DNA from 3 places in the Pseudovibrio sp. Ad46 genome. Region 1 is predicted to be linked to each of the others. Evidence: predicted binding sites of a transcription regulator. Region 1 holds the regulator's gene; each other region holds the start of a gene.

What was found. Region 1 encodes LexA, which represses DNA repair genes until DNA is damaged. Its sites were predicted from a motif close to TGTTCNNNNTGTGTTCNG; they were not measured.
Region 2: a site for LexA is predicted at 1,793-1,810, ahead of PsAD46_RS01830 (YifB family Mg chelatase-like AAA ATPase). Genes of this name have one in related genera too.
Region 3: a site for LexA is predicted at 1,628-1,645, ahead of PsAD46_RS08215 (PA0069 family radical SAM protein). Genes of this name have one in related genera too.

The regions. Positions count from the first base shown of each region.
Region 1 is NZ_LMCG01000071.1:60,151-64,423, forward strand. It holds gene trpC (indole-3-glycerol phosphate synthase TrpC) at 1-96, shown strand, start outside; gene moaC (cyclic pyranopterin monophosphate synthase MoaC) at 154-657, shown strand; gene glp (gephyrin-like molybdotransferase Glp) at 654-1,868, shown strand; gene lexA (transcriptional repressor LexA) at 2,118-2,840, shown strand; gene PsAD46_RS18800 (ComEC/Rec2 family competence protein) at 2,736-4,273, opposite strand, start outside.
Region 2 is NZ_LMCG01000005.1:53,713-57,985, forward strand. It holds gene PsAD46_RS01825 (PAS domain-containing hybrid sensor histidine kinase/response regulator) at 1-155, opposite strand, end outside; gene PsAD46_RS01830 (YifB family Mg chelatase-like AAA ATPase) at 220-1,746, opposite strand; gene gshB (glutathione synthase) at 1,926-2,900, opposite strand; gene PsAD46_RS01840 (YraN family protein) at 3,019-3,426, opposite strand; gene rsmI (16S rRNA (cytidine(1402)-2'-O)-methyltransferase) at 3,392-4,273, opposite strand, start outside.
Region 3 is NZ_LMCG01000040.1:269,676-273,948, forward strand. It holds gene PsAD46_RS08210 (ribonuclease HII) at 1-421, opposite strand, end outside; gene PsAD46_RS08215 (PA0069 family radical SAM protein) at 475-1,530, opposite strand; gene PsAD46_RS08220 (glycosyltransferase) at 1,716-2,309, shown strand; gene PsAD46_RS08225 (ceramidase domain-containing protein) at 2,333-3,013, shown strand; gene PsAD46_RS08230 (NADP-dependent malic enzyme) at 3,132-4,273, shown strand, end outside.

The DNA of each region.
Region 1 (4,273 bases):
ATGGAAAACTCCGGCATCTCCACCTTCCTCATCGGCGAAAGCCTGATGCGTCAGGAAGATGTGGAAACCGCAACCAAAGCTTTGCTTAAACGCTAAAAATCAACTGCTTGGCAAAAGCAGACACCTGAACAAACTGTGTCCAGAGGCAAGAAAATGTCAGAACTTTCTCCAAAACTCACTCACTTAGATGACAGCGGTGCGGCTCATATGGTCGACATTTCGGAGAAAGAGGTTACCTCACGCATTGCCCGTGCAGGCGGTCAGGTAAAAATGCAGCCTGAAACTCTGGACATGATCCTTTCAGGCAACGCCAAGAAAGGCGACGTGCTCGCAACGGCGCGCATTGCTGGCATCATGGCGGCCAAGAGAACTCACGAGCTGATCCCGTTGTGCCATCCTCTGGCGCTTTCCAAGGTTCAGGTGGACTTCACACCCAATCCTGAACTGCCGGGAATTGAGATCGAAGTCTTCGCAAAGGTATCCGGCCAGACTGGCATCGAGATGGAAGCACTTACAGCCGCCTCCGTTGCCTGCCTGACAATTTACGACATGGCAAAAGCCGTTGACCGTTCTATGGAGATCGGTGAAATCCGGTTGCTGGAGAAGAAGGGCGGCAAGTCCGGTCACTATCTGGCTGAGGAGGATAACTCCCAATGAGCTTGATCAGTATTGAAGAAGCGCTGGACCGCCTCCTGAAAGATGTGAAGCCAACCAACACCGAGCAGCTTCCACTACTTGAAGCTGGAAAACGCATTCTGGCAGAAGATGTTGCCGCAACACGAACGCAGCCTCCATTTTCCGCCTCAGCGATGGATGGATATGCCGTCAAAGCTGCTGATACGGTCGATCCAGAGACTGCCTTGAAAGTTATTGGAGAAATTGCTGCCGGGCATAACTTCGATGGCACGCTGCAAGCCGGAGAAGCTCTGCGCATCTTTACAGGTGCACCTGTTCCAGCAGGCGTCGACGCAATTTTGATGCAGGAAAACGCTCGCCGTGACGGGGATAACCTGTTTTGCGAGGAAGCCGTTTCTATTGGTAAGTTCATCCGCCCAGCAGGCCTCGACTTCAAAGAAGGCCAGACCCTCCTGAAGGCGGGCGCACCACTCGGCTTCCGTGAATTGTCTCTTGCAGGCGCCATGAACCACGCAACCTTGCCAGTGCGCAAAAAGCCAGTCGTTGCGATCCTCGCAAATGGTGATGAACTCGTCGAGCCAGGTCAGATACCAGGTCCGAATCAAATCATAGCGTCCAATCAGGTCGGCATCGCAGAATTCGTCAGAAACTGTGGCGGAACGCCAATGATGCTGGGCATTGCACCAGACCAGCCTGAGGAAATCACGGCACGCGTGAAACAGGCTATTGAAGCAAAAGCCGATGTACTGGTGACACTCGGCGGTGCCTCTGTGGGCGACCACGATCTCATTCAGGACGTACTGGGCGCTGAAGGCATGGAGCTAGGCTTCTGGCGCATCGCCATGCGCCCGGGCAAGCCCCTCATGGCCGGAGCCCTTGGCCCCATGAAAGTCCTCGGCCTTCCTGGCAATCCAGTCTCCAGCCTTGTATGCGCACTCCTCTTCCTTGGCCCGCTTCTGGATAAGATGCTAGGCCGCACGGTCTCTGTGACAAATCAAGGCGTTACCAAAGCCACATTGGCAACTGATTTGCCTGCAAATGATATGCGCCAGGACTACCTGCGCGCTAGCCTGAGTACAGATGAACACGGAGATCTGATAGCAACGCCGTTTGGCAAACAGGACTCTTCCATGCTTGCCTTGCTGACAAAAGCAGATGCCCTGATCATTCGCCCACCACACGCACCAGCTGCAAAGGCAGGTGAAAAAGTGGAGCTGCTCAAGCTACGCTAAATCCAGTCATCAGGAGTGGGCAACCCCTGCCCACTCACCCACCAGAAACCAAATCCCCCAGTTCTAGCAGGGCTTAACCTCAACAAACCCATTGCAGAACACAATGAGAACAGGTAGAGTACGTTCGTGTTTTGTCCTTCCAATCGCAGAAGTTGAAGTCTTTCAGCTTCTTGGAATTACAAAACCGCGATTGGTCAGGAATGGCCGCTCACTTTCAATCAGCGCCTTAGGAGCGAACGGGGATAAAAGATGCTTACACAGAAGCAACACGAGCTTTTGATGTTCATCCATCAACGCTTGAAGGAAGCCGGTGTTCCGCCCTCCTTCGATGAGATGAAGGACGCGCTGGACCTCCGTTCCAAATCCGGCATTCACCGGCTGATCACAGCTCTGGAAGAGCGCGGCTTCATTCGCCGCTTGCCGAACAGAGCTCGTGCACTTGAAATCCTCAAACTGCCAGACTCCATTTCTCCGGGCCTGAAGCCTGCCGCCAAGGAAAAAGGCTTTGCACCTGAGGTGATTGAGGGCTCCCTGAGCAAGAAAGTAGCAACGCCGCCACCTCCACGCGCCACATCACCAGACGAAGTGCCAACGCTGGAAATCCCGGTCATGGGCCGCATTGCTGCAGGCGTCCCAATCGAAGCAATCCAGACACAAAGCCATACCATCGCAATGCCTGCTGATCTGATGGGTCGCGGCGAGCATTATGCGCTGGAAGTCAAAGGCGATTCCATGATCGATGCCGGTATCTTCGATGGAGATACCGTGTTGATCAAACGTGGTGACACGGCTGATAACGGCGAGATTGTTGTGGCGCTGATTGATGAAGAAGAAGCAACCTTGAAGCGCCTGCGCAAAAAAGGCGCCTCAGTCGCGCTGGAAGCGGCCAACCCCGCCTACGAAACTCGCATCTTCGGCCCGGGCCGCGTCCACGTGCAAGGCAAGATGATTGCGCTCTTCCGCCGCTATTAAATCATTGGTTGCCTGAGGCAATTTCGGATTCCAAGGCCTGCGCTGAGCATCATATGCCCAGCGCACTTTTTTTATTCTTTCCCCGCCCTCAGCACCAACAGAAAGCCAGATGTAAGCTGAACCGCGCTCTCCGAAAACCTTCTGGTCAATAACCAGCTCAGCCCGGCAAGCCGGAGGCGCCTGAACCTGCGTGATGACGATGGTGGCAAGATGGCAGTCAGCCTCCAAAACATCAGCCACTTTGGACTGTGCCAACAGGATCGGCGCAGAGCTTATCCTCCCTCCCTCTGCAGGCTGCTGAGGGAATATCTCAATCACACAGCCGCGATCATCACAGGACCGATCTGAAGCCCTCACCTTGTGTTGCTTGAACGAACCCGCCGAAACTCCACCAGCGCGCAACAGGCTGTCAGCAGCAAACGACATACGTGAGGACGTCAGTCGAAACGCACCATCCTGCCCATAATAAGCAATGTGCTTGCCCGCATCCGCAATCATCAGATCAGGCGCCTTGCCACCGGCAAACATCAGGACACTCACCGTAAATGCCGGAAGTGAAAGCCATTTCAGGCGCAGCGGCATCACACACAGTACGACAATCGCTAGGATCACGAGCAGATACCCTGGAGCACTGGAAACCCCGAGACTGGTCAGCCCCTCACTGAGTGAGCTCACCCAGTAAGCAGCTTTCAGCACCAGCGCCAACCCAGCCTCCATCCCTTGCAGAAAGAACGCATCCGCACCAAACGGGATCGCCAACAGACTCAATAACCCAAGGGGCATAACCACAAAAGTCACCAATGGCATAGCAAGAATATTCCCCAGAACTCCATAAGGCGCAACCTGCTCAAAATGCATCGCCGCAACTGGCCCCGTGGCAGCACCTGCAATCAACGAGGTCAACGCACAAGCTAGAATCCACTTTAAGATTACACGACTAATCCTATGAAACCATGAGGTATTCCGTCTTCGCGAACTATCTCGATTACCGAGCAACCAATCCTTCCCAAGCATATAGGCTGAGAGCAAGGCGAGCACTGCAATGAAGGACATCTGAAACCCGGGAGCCAGAACCTCCTCCGGCCTCAGGCTTAAAAGCACAAGGCAAGCCAGCGCCAGACCACGCAGACTGAAGGCCCGCCGACCAAGCAGACCCGCGCATAAAATCATCGCCGCCATCAAAAAAGCCCGCTGCGTTGCCACAGAAGCTCCTGACAAACCAAGATAAACAATCGCCGCAATCAGTGCTGCCACGCTGGCATAAACGTGAATATGTCCTTTCAGCGCAAGCGACTGGCTGAGGGATAGGATCAGGCGGGCACCAAGGAAGACCAGAGAGGTCACAAGTCCCATATGCATGCCGGAGATAGCGAGCACATGAGCAAGCCCTGCATTGCGCAAGGCATCCTTGTCAGCGGTGGCAAGATAGTCTC
Region 2 (4,273 bases), on a different contig from region 1:
AGCGCAATCAGCAAGCATATAACGCCCACAAAAATGGAGAGGCTCTTTAGAACAAAGGAGGATTTCTCGGTGATTTCGCTTTGCTTAATCAGAGACACGCGAGCCTGAGTAACAACATGGGTGCTCTCCTCAGTTTTCAGTCTCCGTTTCAACACAGCTTTTGCTCCACCCGAACTATTTCGGTAAATCAGTAAAATTCAATTGGTAGGATATACCAGATTATGCTGCGGCCAAATAGGCTGAAGAGCGTTTGAAGCTCAGGGCCTCGGCCAGGTGAATACGCTGAACGGACTCTGACCCGTCCATATCTGCGATTGTCCGTGATAGTTTCAAAACACGATGGTAGCCACGTGCAGAAAGACCAAATTGTATGGAGGCCTGTTCAATTAATTCCTTACTGCCTTGATCCAATGCAACAATTTGCTCGATAGTCCGCGCACTGGCATGTGCATTGACAGTGATATCTAACCCAAGAGAGGCATAGCGAGCTTGCTGTATTGCACGAGCGCGCCCTACACGTTGAGCAACCACCTGCGAACTCTCAGAAGTGCGCGGGCTGATCAGGTCTCTTGCAGAAACCGCGGGAACATGAAGTTGCAAATCCATCCGGTCCACGAAAGGCCCAGACACTCGCGACTGGTAAGAACTGGCGCATTTATCGCCTCGCCTGCAAGTATGTCCCGGTTCTCCTGCATATCCGCAACGACAAGGGTTCATCGCAGCAACCACTTGCACTATGGATGGATAGCTCACCCGATAATTGGCGCGAACAATCGTCGCCACACCGTTCTCAATAGGCTGCCTCAAGCTGTCCAGAACGGAGCTATCGAACTCTGGCAGTTCATCCAAAAAAAGCACACCATTGTGAGCCATGGACACTTCGCCAGGTCTGGCCTTTATGCCTCCGCCAACCAGTGAAGCCATGGATGCGGAGTGATGTGGTGCCCGGAAGGGGCGTTGATTGCTCAAAGCGCCATCTTCCAACTCTCCTGAAATGGAAGCGATCATGGATACTTCCAGCAGTTCGCGAGCTGAAAGTGGTGGCAATAGAGCGGGTAACCTGCTTGCGAGCAAGGTTTTTCCTGAGCCTGGAGGGCCGACCATCATCAGGTTATGAGAGCCTGCCGCAGCAATCTCTAGTGCCCGCTTCGCTGTTTCCTGACCTCGAATATCGGCAAGATCCAGTGAACTGGCAGCTTGTGGAGAGCTACGCGGTTCTGGGGCAGAAAGAGTAATATCACCTTTCAATGCGCGGTAGAGCTGAACCAGTGATCCCGCGGCCATAATCTTCAGGTTCTCATCCGCCCATGCCGCTTCAGAGCCGCAACTTTCCGGACAGATCAAACCTTTCTCGTTTGCAACAGCAGCGATTGCAGCTGGGAGGGCTCCGTTTACGTGTGAAATGCTGCCATCCAGTGAGAGCTCACCTAGAACGAGGAAACCTTCGACAGCTTCCGCAGGCAGTGCCCCCATCGCCACCAAGAGGCCAAGTGCAATAGGAAGGTCATAATGAGATCCCTCCTTTGGCAGGTCAGCCGGAGCCAGATTAACTGTCACACGTTTGGCGGGTAGCGCCAGGCCGGAGGCAATGAGAGCTGAACGAACCCGCTCTTTGCTCTCTGCAATTGCCTTGTCGGGCAGACCAACAAGAGTGAAATAGACGGATCCGGGGCTAATCTGGACCTGCACGTCAACATTTGCAGCGTCGACACCTTGAAAGGAAACGGTAGAGATGCGAGCAAACACCTGACACTCCTGCGGCCACAATTAATCATCATTGTAGTAATTAAGCAGGAACGAATGAGAAACACACAAGCCTTGAATACTCAGAAATACGAAAGCTCCCATAAGAAGCTCTACCTGAATTCTCGGAGTTCATGATGAAAAAGAAAAGCCCTGTTGAAGAACAGGGCTTTTGCTACTTTTTAGGCTTCCAGCTTTTTCTCAAGCACATCCCAGACCATGCCGGCCACATCTGGCCCACCCAGCTTCTGGATCGCTCGAATGCCAGTTGGGGCAGTCACGTTGATTTCAGTGAGGTTTCCGTCAATCACATCGATTCCAACGAGAATGAGCCCCTGCTCTTTCAGCGTCGGCCCAAGGCGTGCGCAAATCTCTCTTTCGCGCTCGGTCAGGTCACTGTCTTTTGGAGATCCGCCACGCACCATGTTGGAGCGTAAGTCACCTTCTGCAGGCACACGGTTCACTGCACCAGCAAACTCACCATCAACCAGGAGAATGCGCTTATCACCGTGCTTCACATTCGGCAGAAACTTCTGAATGACCCAAGGCTCGCGGAACGTGACGGAGAAGAAGTCGTAAAGTGACCCATAGTTCAGGTCATCTTTGGTCACGCGGAAAACAGCAGCTCCACCATGTCCAAACAGCGGCTTCATCACGATGTCGCTATGGATGTTGCGGAACTCATCAATCTCCTCGCGATCATGAGTGATCAGCGTTGGCGGCATCAGGTCTGCAAACTGGGTCACAAACAGTTTCTCTGGTGCATTACGCACAGAGACTGGATTGTTCAGAACGAGCGTTGTCTCGGAAAGCTTTTCGAGAATGTGGGTCGCAGCGATGTAAGCCAGATCAAATGGAGGATCCTGGCGCATCAGAACGACGTCCATTTCAGACATGTCAACGCGCTGCGGTTCACCAAAACTGAAGTGATTGCCTGCTTCGTCGCGCACGGTTACCGGCTCAACGCGGCACATAACCTTTTCACCCCACAGCGCCAGACGCTCTGGTGTGTAGTGATACAGTTCATAACCACGATCCTGCGCTTCTAGCATCAGAGCAAAAGCACTGTCGCCCGCAATGTTGATGGTAGAGATATGGTCCATCTGTACGGCGACTTTAAGCGGCCGCTTGGCACCAGAAGAAGCTGCTTGGGACATGAGGCACTCCTGAAATAACGCTGGGATAGAAATCCATGTAAATAAAAATGGATGTTAGCTGCAGATATGTGGGTCAGAAAGCAATTTGTCTACATTTTTGCGATAAAATATTTGTTTCCTAAAAAATTTCAGCTTCAAAAAGATTAGGGAAGTGTTGGGCTTCTCCGTGTTTGGGAAGAATAACCGCATCAAATCGCAAGGTTTTTCCAACCACATCGTTGTGGTGTGAAACCCATTCTCGGGCGGCATTTGCAATCCTTCGTTGAGAGCGTTGCGTGATTGCATATAAGCCATCATCCACACCCCGTCTGGCTTTCACCTCCACAAACACGATCGTCTGGTCTTGTTCGGCGATCAAATCGATCTCGCCCTGCTTGGTTTTGTAGCGTCTTTCAAGAATCTGCCAGCCAGCCTGACGAAGCAACATCTCTGCTTTCAACTCCGCCTGCAGGCCTTTTCGGTAAGCTGCCTGCTTCTTCAGAAGGCTGCTTTTAGTCGCTCTCGGGCTCTTCTGCGGTTCCTGCATTTTTAAGCTCCATCGCACGGGTATAAATCGTCTTTCGATCCACCCCGGTCGCTTTGGAGACTTTTTTGGCTGCTGCGCTCACTGGCATTTCTTTCAATGCCTCATGCAACAGCGCGTCTGCATCAACCTCGGTCAGTTCCTGCTCTTCAGGTGGTGAAACAAGAATAACAATTTCTCCCTTAGGGCGATCCCCCGAATAGAAATCACTCAGTTCTGCAAGGGTACCACGCTGGAAGGTCTCAAACCGCTTGGTCAGCTCGCGGGCAACAGCTGCTTTACGCTTTCCAAGAATTTCAGTCATGTCGATAAGAGAAGCCCCAACTCTGTGAGGGCTCTCATAAAACACCAGTGTCGCTGGAATATCTCTCAGTTCTTCAAGACGTTTCTTTCTGCCATGGGTCTTATTGGGCAAAAAACCAGCAAACAAAATGGTGTCAGAAGGCAAACCAGCACCTACCAGACCGCTCAACATGGCCGAAGCTCCTGGAATTGGTACCACCTTGTGCCCGTGCTCCACCACATCACCTACAAGTCGAAAACCTGGATCAGAGATGAGCGGCGTACCTGCATCGGAGACCAGCGCAACGGCTCGTCCAGCGCCCAATGCTTCCAAAATTTTGGGAAGTTGCCTGTGAGCATTGTGCTCATGATAGGTCATCATCTGCGTGCGGATGCCATAACGCTGTAACAAAACACCCGTCACACGAGTATCCTCGCAGGCAATAAGATCACAAGCAGCCAAAGTTTCCAGCGCACGGATTGTGATGTCCTGCAGATTGCCGATTGGGGTCGAAACGATGTGCAGTCCCGGTTCAATCCGTTTAGCCGTTAGCGAATGCTCGCCAAT
Region 3 (4,273 bases), on a different contig from region 1:
GGCCTTCCTGCGGCAGGTGATGGGGCACATCCTTGCCATCAATGAAGAACTGTTTCACCGGAACGCTGAGCGAGCGGGCGCAGGTGCGCATGCCCTGCAAGGTTGCTTCGCGAATGTTGATCCGGTCAACGGTCTGCGCACTTTGCACGCACACACTCACATCAGCCATCTCAAGGATTTGCTCAAAGAGCTCCTCGCGCTTGGCCTCGGTCAACTTCTTGGAATCGTTCAGTCCCTCTGGCAGGTTGTCGTAATCGAGGCTGGCTGCTGCAACCACCACAGGGCCAGCCCATGGCCCGCGCCCGGCTTCATCAATACCGGCAAACCGCCCTTGCAGGTCTTGCTCAACAGAGCGCTCAAAGCGCAGGTCAGGAGCATCAGGAAAGGCGATATCAAAGAGGGAGTTTGCAAAATACGACATGCCCCTCATTGCCATGCAGCCCGGCAGCTTTCAAGCATCAAAACACGCCTCGTCTACAACAATGAAAGCTGCACACCGCCGCAAGTTGGTTTGATGAAATGGTCACAGGACAACTTCATTGAGCGCGAGGATAAACCCTTGCTCTTACACGCCAGCTGAAAGCGCTTTGCCAGCTGGTCAGCGTAAGGACCTTTACCCTTGAAGCGCTGCGTCCACTGAGCGTCATAGTCCTTTCCATCACGCATGGAACGCAAAAGGCTCAGCACACGCCGGTAACTGCCCGGAGCTTCCCGCAAAAGCCATTCCTTGAAGAGTTCAGAAACCTCTCGAGGAAGGCGCAGCAAAATGTAACTGGCCTCTGTCGCACCATGCTCCTTACAAACCTCAAGAATGCTCTCAAGTTCATGATCCGTCAGTCCAGGAATGATCGGAGCTGCCAGCACAGCGGTTGGAATACCCGCATCAGACAGTGCCTTGATCGCTTGCAAACGGCGAGGCGGCGTTGACGCGCGCGGTTCAAGGCTCCGCGCGATCTTCCGGTCCAGTGTGGTCACAGAAATTGCCACCTTTGCCAGATTACGCTCTGCCATTTCGCTGAGAATATCGATGTCCCGCATGACCAGCGCTGACTTGGTGACAATGGTCACCGGATGGCCCGTCTTGTTCAAAACCTCCAGAACATCGCGCATGATTTTGTGCGTGCGTTCAATCGGCTGATAGGGATCAGTGTTGGTGCCAATCGCAATGGGTTTGGGTTGATAAGAGGATGCACCCAGCTCCCGCTCCAGCACCTGTGCTGCATTGGGCTTGGCAAACAAGCGGCTTTCAAAATCCAGCCCTGGCGACAAGCCCATATACGCATGGGTTGGCCGCGCAAAGCAGTAGATGCAGCCATGCTCACAGCCCCGATACGGATTGATCGAGCGATCAAAAGGCAGGTCAGGAGAGCTGTTCTTGGTGATCACATGCCGCGCAGTCTCAATCTGCACTTCTGTCTTGATCGGCGGAAGTTCATCAATTGTTCCCCAGCCATCATCCATCAGTTCCCGGCTTTCCGCCTCAAACCGGCCAGCTTTGTTGGAATGTGCCGCACGGCCCCGACCTGTCATGTTGACCGGGAGCGAAGATCCCAAAGGATCAGCGGCCACAGTTTCGGCCCTGTGATTTTGTGCAGTTGACATGGGGCATGCACTTTCATCTTCTTATGAGAACATAAGTGGAACATTGCTCAAAATATCTGGATTTGCAAGCCTTTACTTTCCAAAGATAAGGCAAATCACTGTAAGCTGTTGGAATGATTAGCGCACTTATTCCCACCTATAACAGCGAGCACCGGCTGGTGCTCACCCTGTCCGCTCTGGTTCCGGCTTCCGCAGAAGGCATCCTGAAAGAAGTCATTATCACCGACGAAGGCTCATCTGATGGGACCGAGATTGTCGCGGATGCCAGCGGTGCGGATTTCGTCAGCACCACCTCAAAATCTGGTTTCGCTCTGGCCGAAGGGCTCAAACGGTGCACCCGTTCCAACTGGGTTTTGCTCATTCAGCCCGGCGCTATTCTGCAAGCGGGCTGGCAGGCAGAAGCCGTATCCTTCATAGAGCGCGCGGAGCGGGTCGGAACTGAGCAGAATCTGGTCGGTGTGTTTCCCAGCCGCACAGAAGAATTCGGCACTGTGGCACAGCTCAAGCAGAAACTTATCACCCTCACGCATCGCTTGCTAAAAGCATCATGCCACCAGCTCCCCATGCTGATCTACAAAGACCACCTGCAACAAGCGCTGGCGAACGCGTCAGGAATGAACCGGCAAGATCAGCTCCAGAAGGTTTTGAGGGCTAGCCGGGTCCATTGGTTGAACGGTACAGTGATCTTTCAAAATACGGCGAGATAACGCGGTACCAGCTTGGAGGGCTCATGGATTGGAATCGACACCTGAACCAATACTGCGAGCGCACCTCCGATGCATTCTGGTCTGAGCCACTCAATGCAGCGAGCAACGCTGCTTTTATCATTGCCGCGCTGATTGCCCTTCAATTCTGGTTGAACGCACGCAGTAACGCAAAAAAAACGCATTCAACGCAAACCAACGCACAAGATAACGCAGCTTTGGTTCTCATTGCTCTGCTGACCATAATTGGGATTGGCTCATTCCTGTTCCACACCTTCGCAACCCTCTGGTCAATGCTGGCTGATGTCATCCCGATTGCGATCTTCATGCTGGTTTACTTCTACCTTGCCACGCGTCGATACATGGATGCCAACCTCTTGATATCACTGGGCGCAACGCTGCTCTTCTTTGGGGCAATGGCATTTGGCCCAAGGCTGTTTGAGGGGATACTCGGATCCACTGCTGGCTACTTCCCGGCACTCCTCGCAATCCTGCTTTTTGCAGGCCTGACCCGCAGCAAAAAAAGGCAAACATCCAACGCTCTGTTAGCCGCAGGCGTAGTCTTCGCACTTTCGATGAGTTTCCGGATTTTGGACGAGCCAATTTGCTCGATTTTGCCAGTTGGAACACATTCCTTGTGGCATATTTTGAATGCAATTGTTTTGCTTATTCTAATTCGCGCATTTATACGCTTTAAGACGTATTGAGATACTGCAAAATCCTAGGCGATGGTCTAGTTTTTGCAAAACTGCGACATCTGAACCGGAAGTCATAGTGATTCCCGGTGGCGAGCCGCTCATTCACTCGGTCAGGCAAGAATAGACGATGACGGACAAAAAACGCCCTACCTCCGGCGAACTCGATGAACAAGCGCTCTTTTACCATGAGTATCCGCGCGCGGGTAAATTGGAAATTCAGGCAACTAAGCCATTGGGAAACCAGCGAGATTTGGCGCTTGCCTATTCTCCGGGTGTGGCTGCTCCGTGTTTGGCAATCCATAAGGATGAGTCAAAAGCGGCTGACTATACCGCACGTCAAAACCTTGTTGGTGTCATCTCCAATGGTACCGCAGTTCTGGGTTTAGGCGCGATTGGTCCTTTGGCATCCAAGCCGGTGATGGAAGGTAAGGCTGTCCTCTTCAAAAAGTTCGCTGGCATTGATGTATTTGACATCGAAGTTGACGAGACCAACGTTGATAAGTTCGTTGATGCAGTTGGCGTTCTGGAGCCAACCTTCGGCGGCATCAACCTGGAAGACATCAAAGCGCCAGAGTGTTTCCAGATCGAGAAACGCCTACGCGAAAGAATGAATATCCCGGTTTTCCATGATGATCAGCACGGTACCGCGATCATCGTGTCAGCTGCGGTGCGCAATGGCATGGAGCTCTCCGGTAAAAAGCTGGATGAGATTAAAGTCGTTGCTTCCGGTGCGGGCGCTGCAGCGCTGGCCTGTCTTAACCTGTTGGTGTCCTCCGGTGTAAAGCGCGAGAACATCTGGGTTTCTGACATTGAGGGCGTTGTTTATGAGGGCCGCGAAGCCCTTATGGATGAATGGAAATCCGTATTCGCGCAGAAAACCGACAAGCGCACGCTGGATGATATCATCGAAGGCGCTGATGTCTTCATCGGCTTGTCAGCAGCTGGAGTGCTGAAGCCAGAGATGGTCGCCAAGATGGCAAAACGCCCTCTGGTGATGGGCCTTGCCAACCCGAACCCGGAAATTATGCCGGAAGATGCACTGGCTGTTCGTGACGATGTGGTCATGTGTACAGGCCGTTCGGATTACCCGAACCAGGTGAATAACGTCCTCTGCTTCCCATACATCTTCCGCGGCGCTCTGGATGTTGGAGCAACGGCCATCAACGAAGAAATGAAGCTGGCCGCTGTTGAGGCAATTGCCGCTCTGGCACGGGAAGAACCGACCGATGTGGTGGCCAAAGCCTACGGCGGTGTCACCCACACATTCGG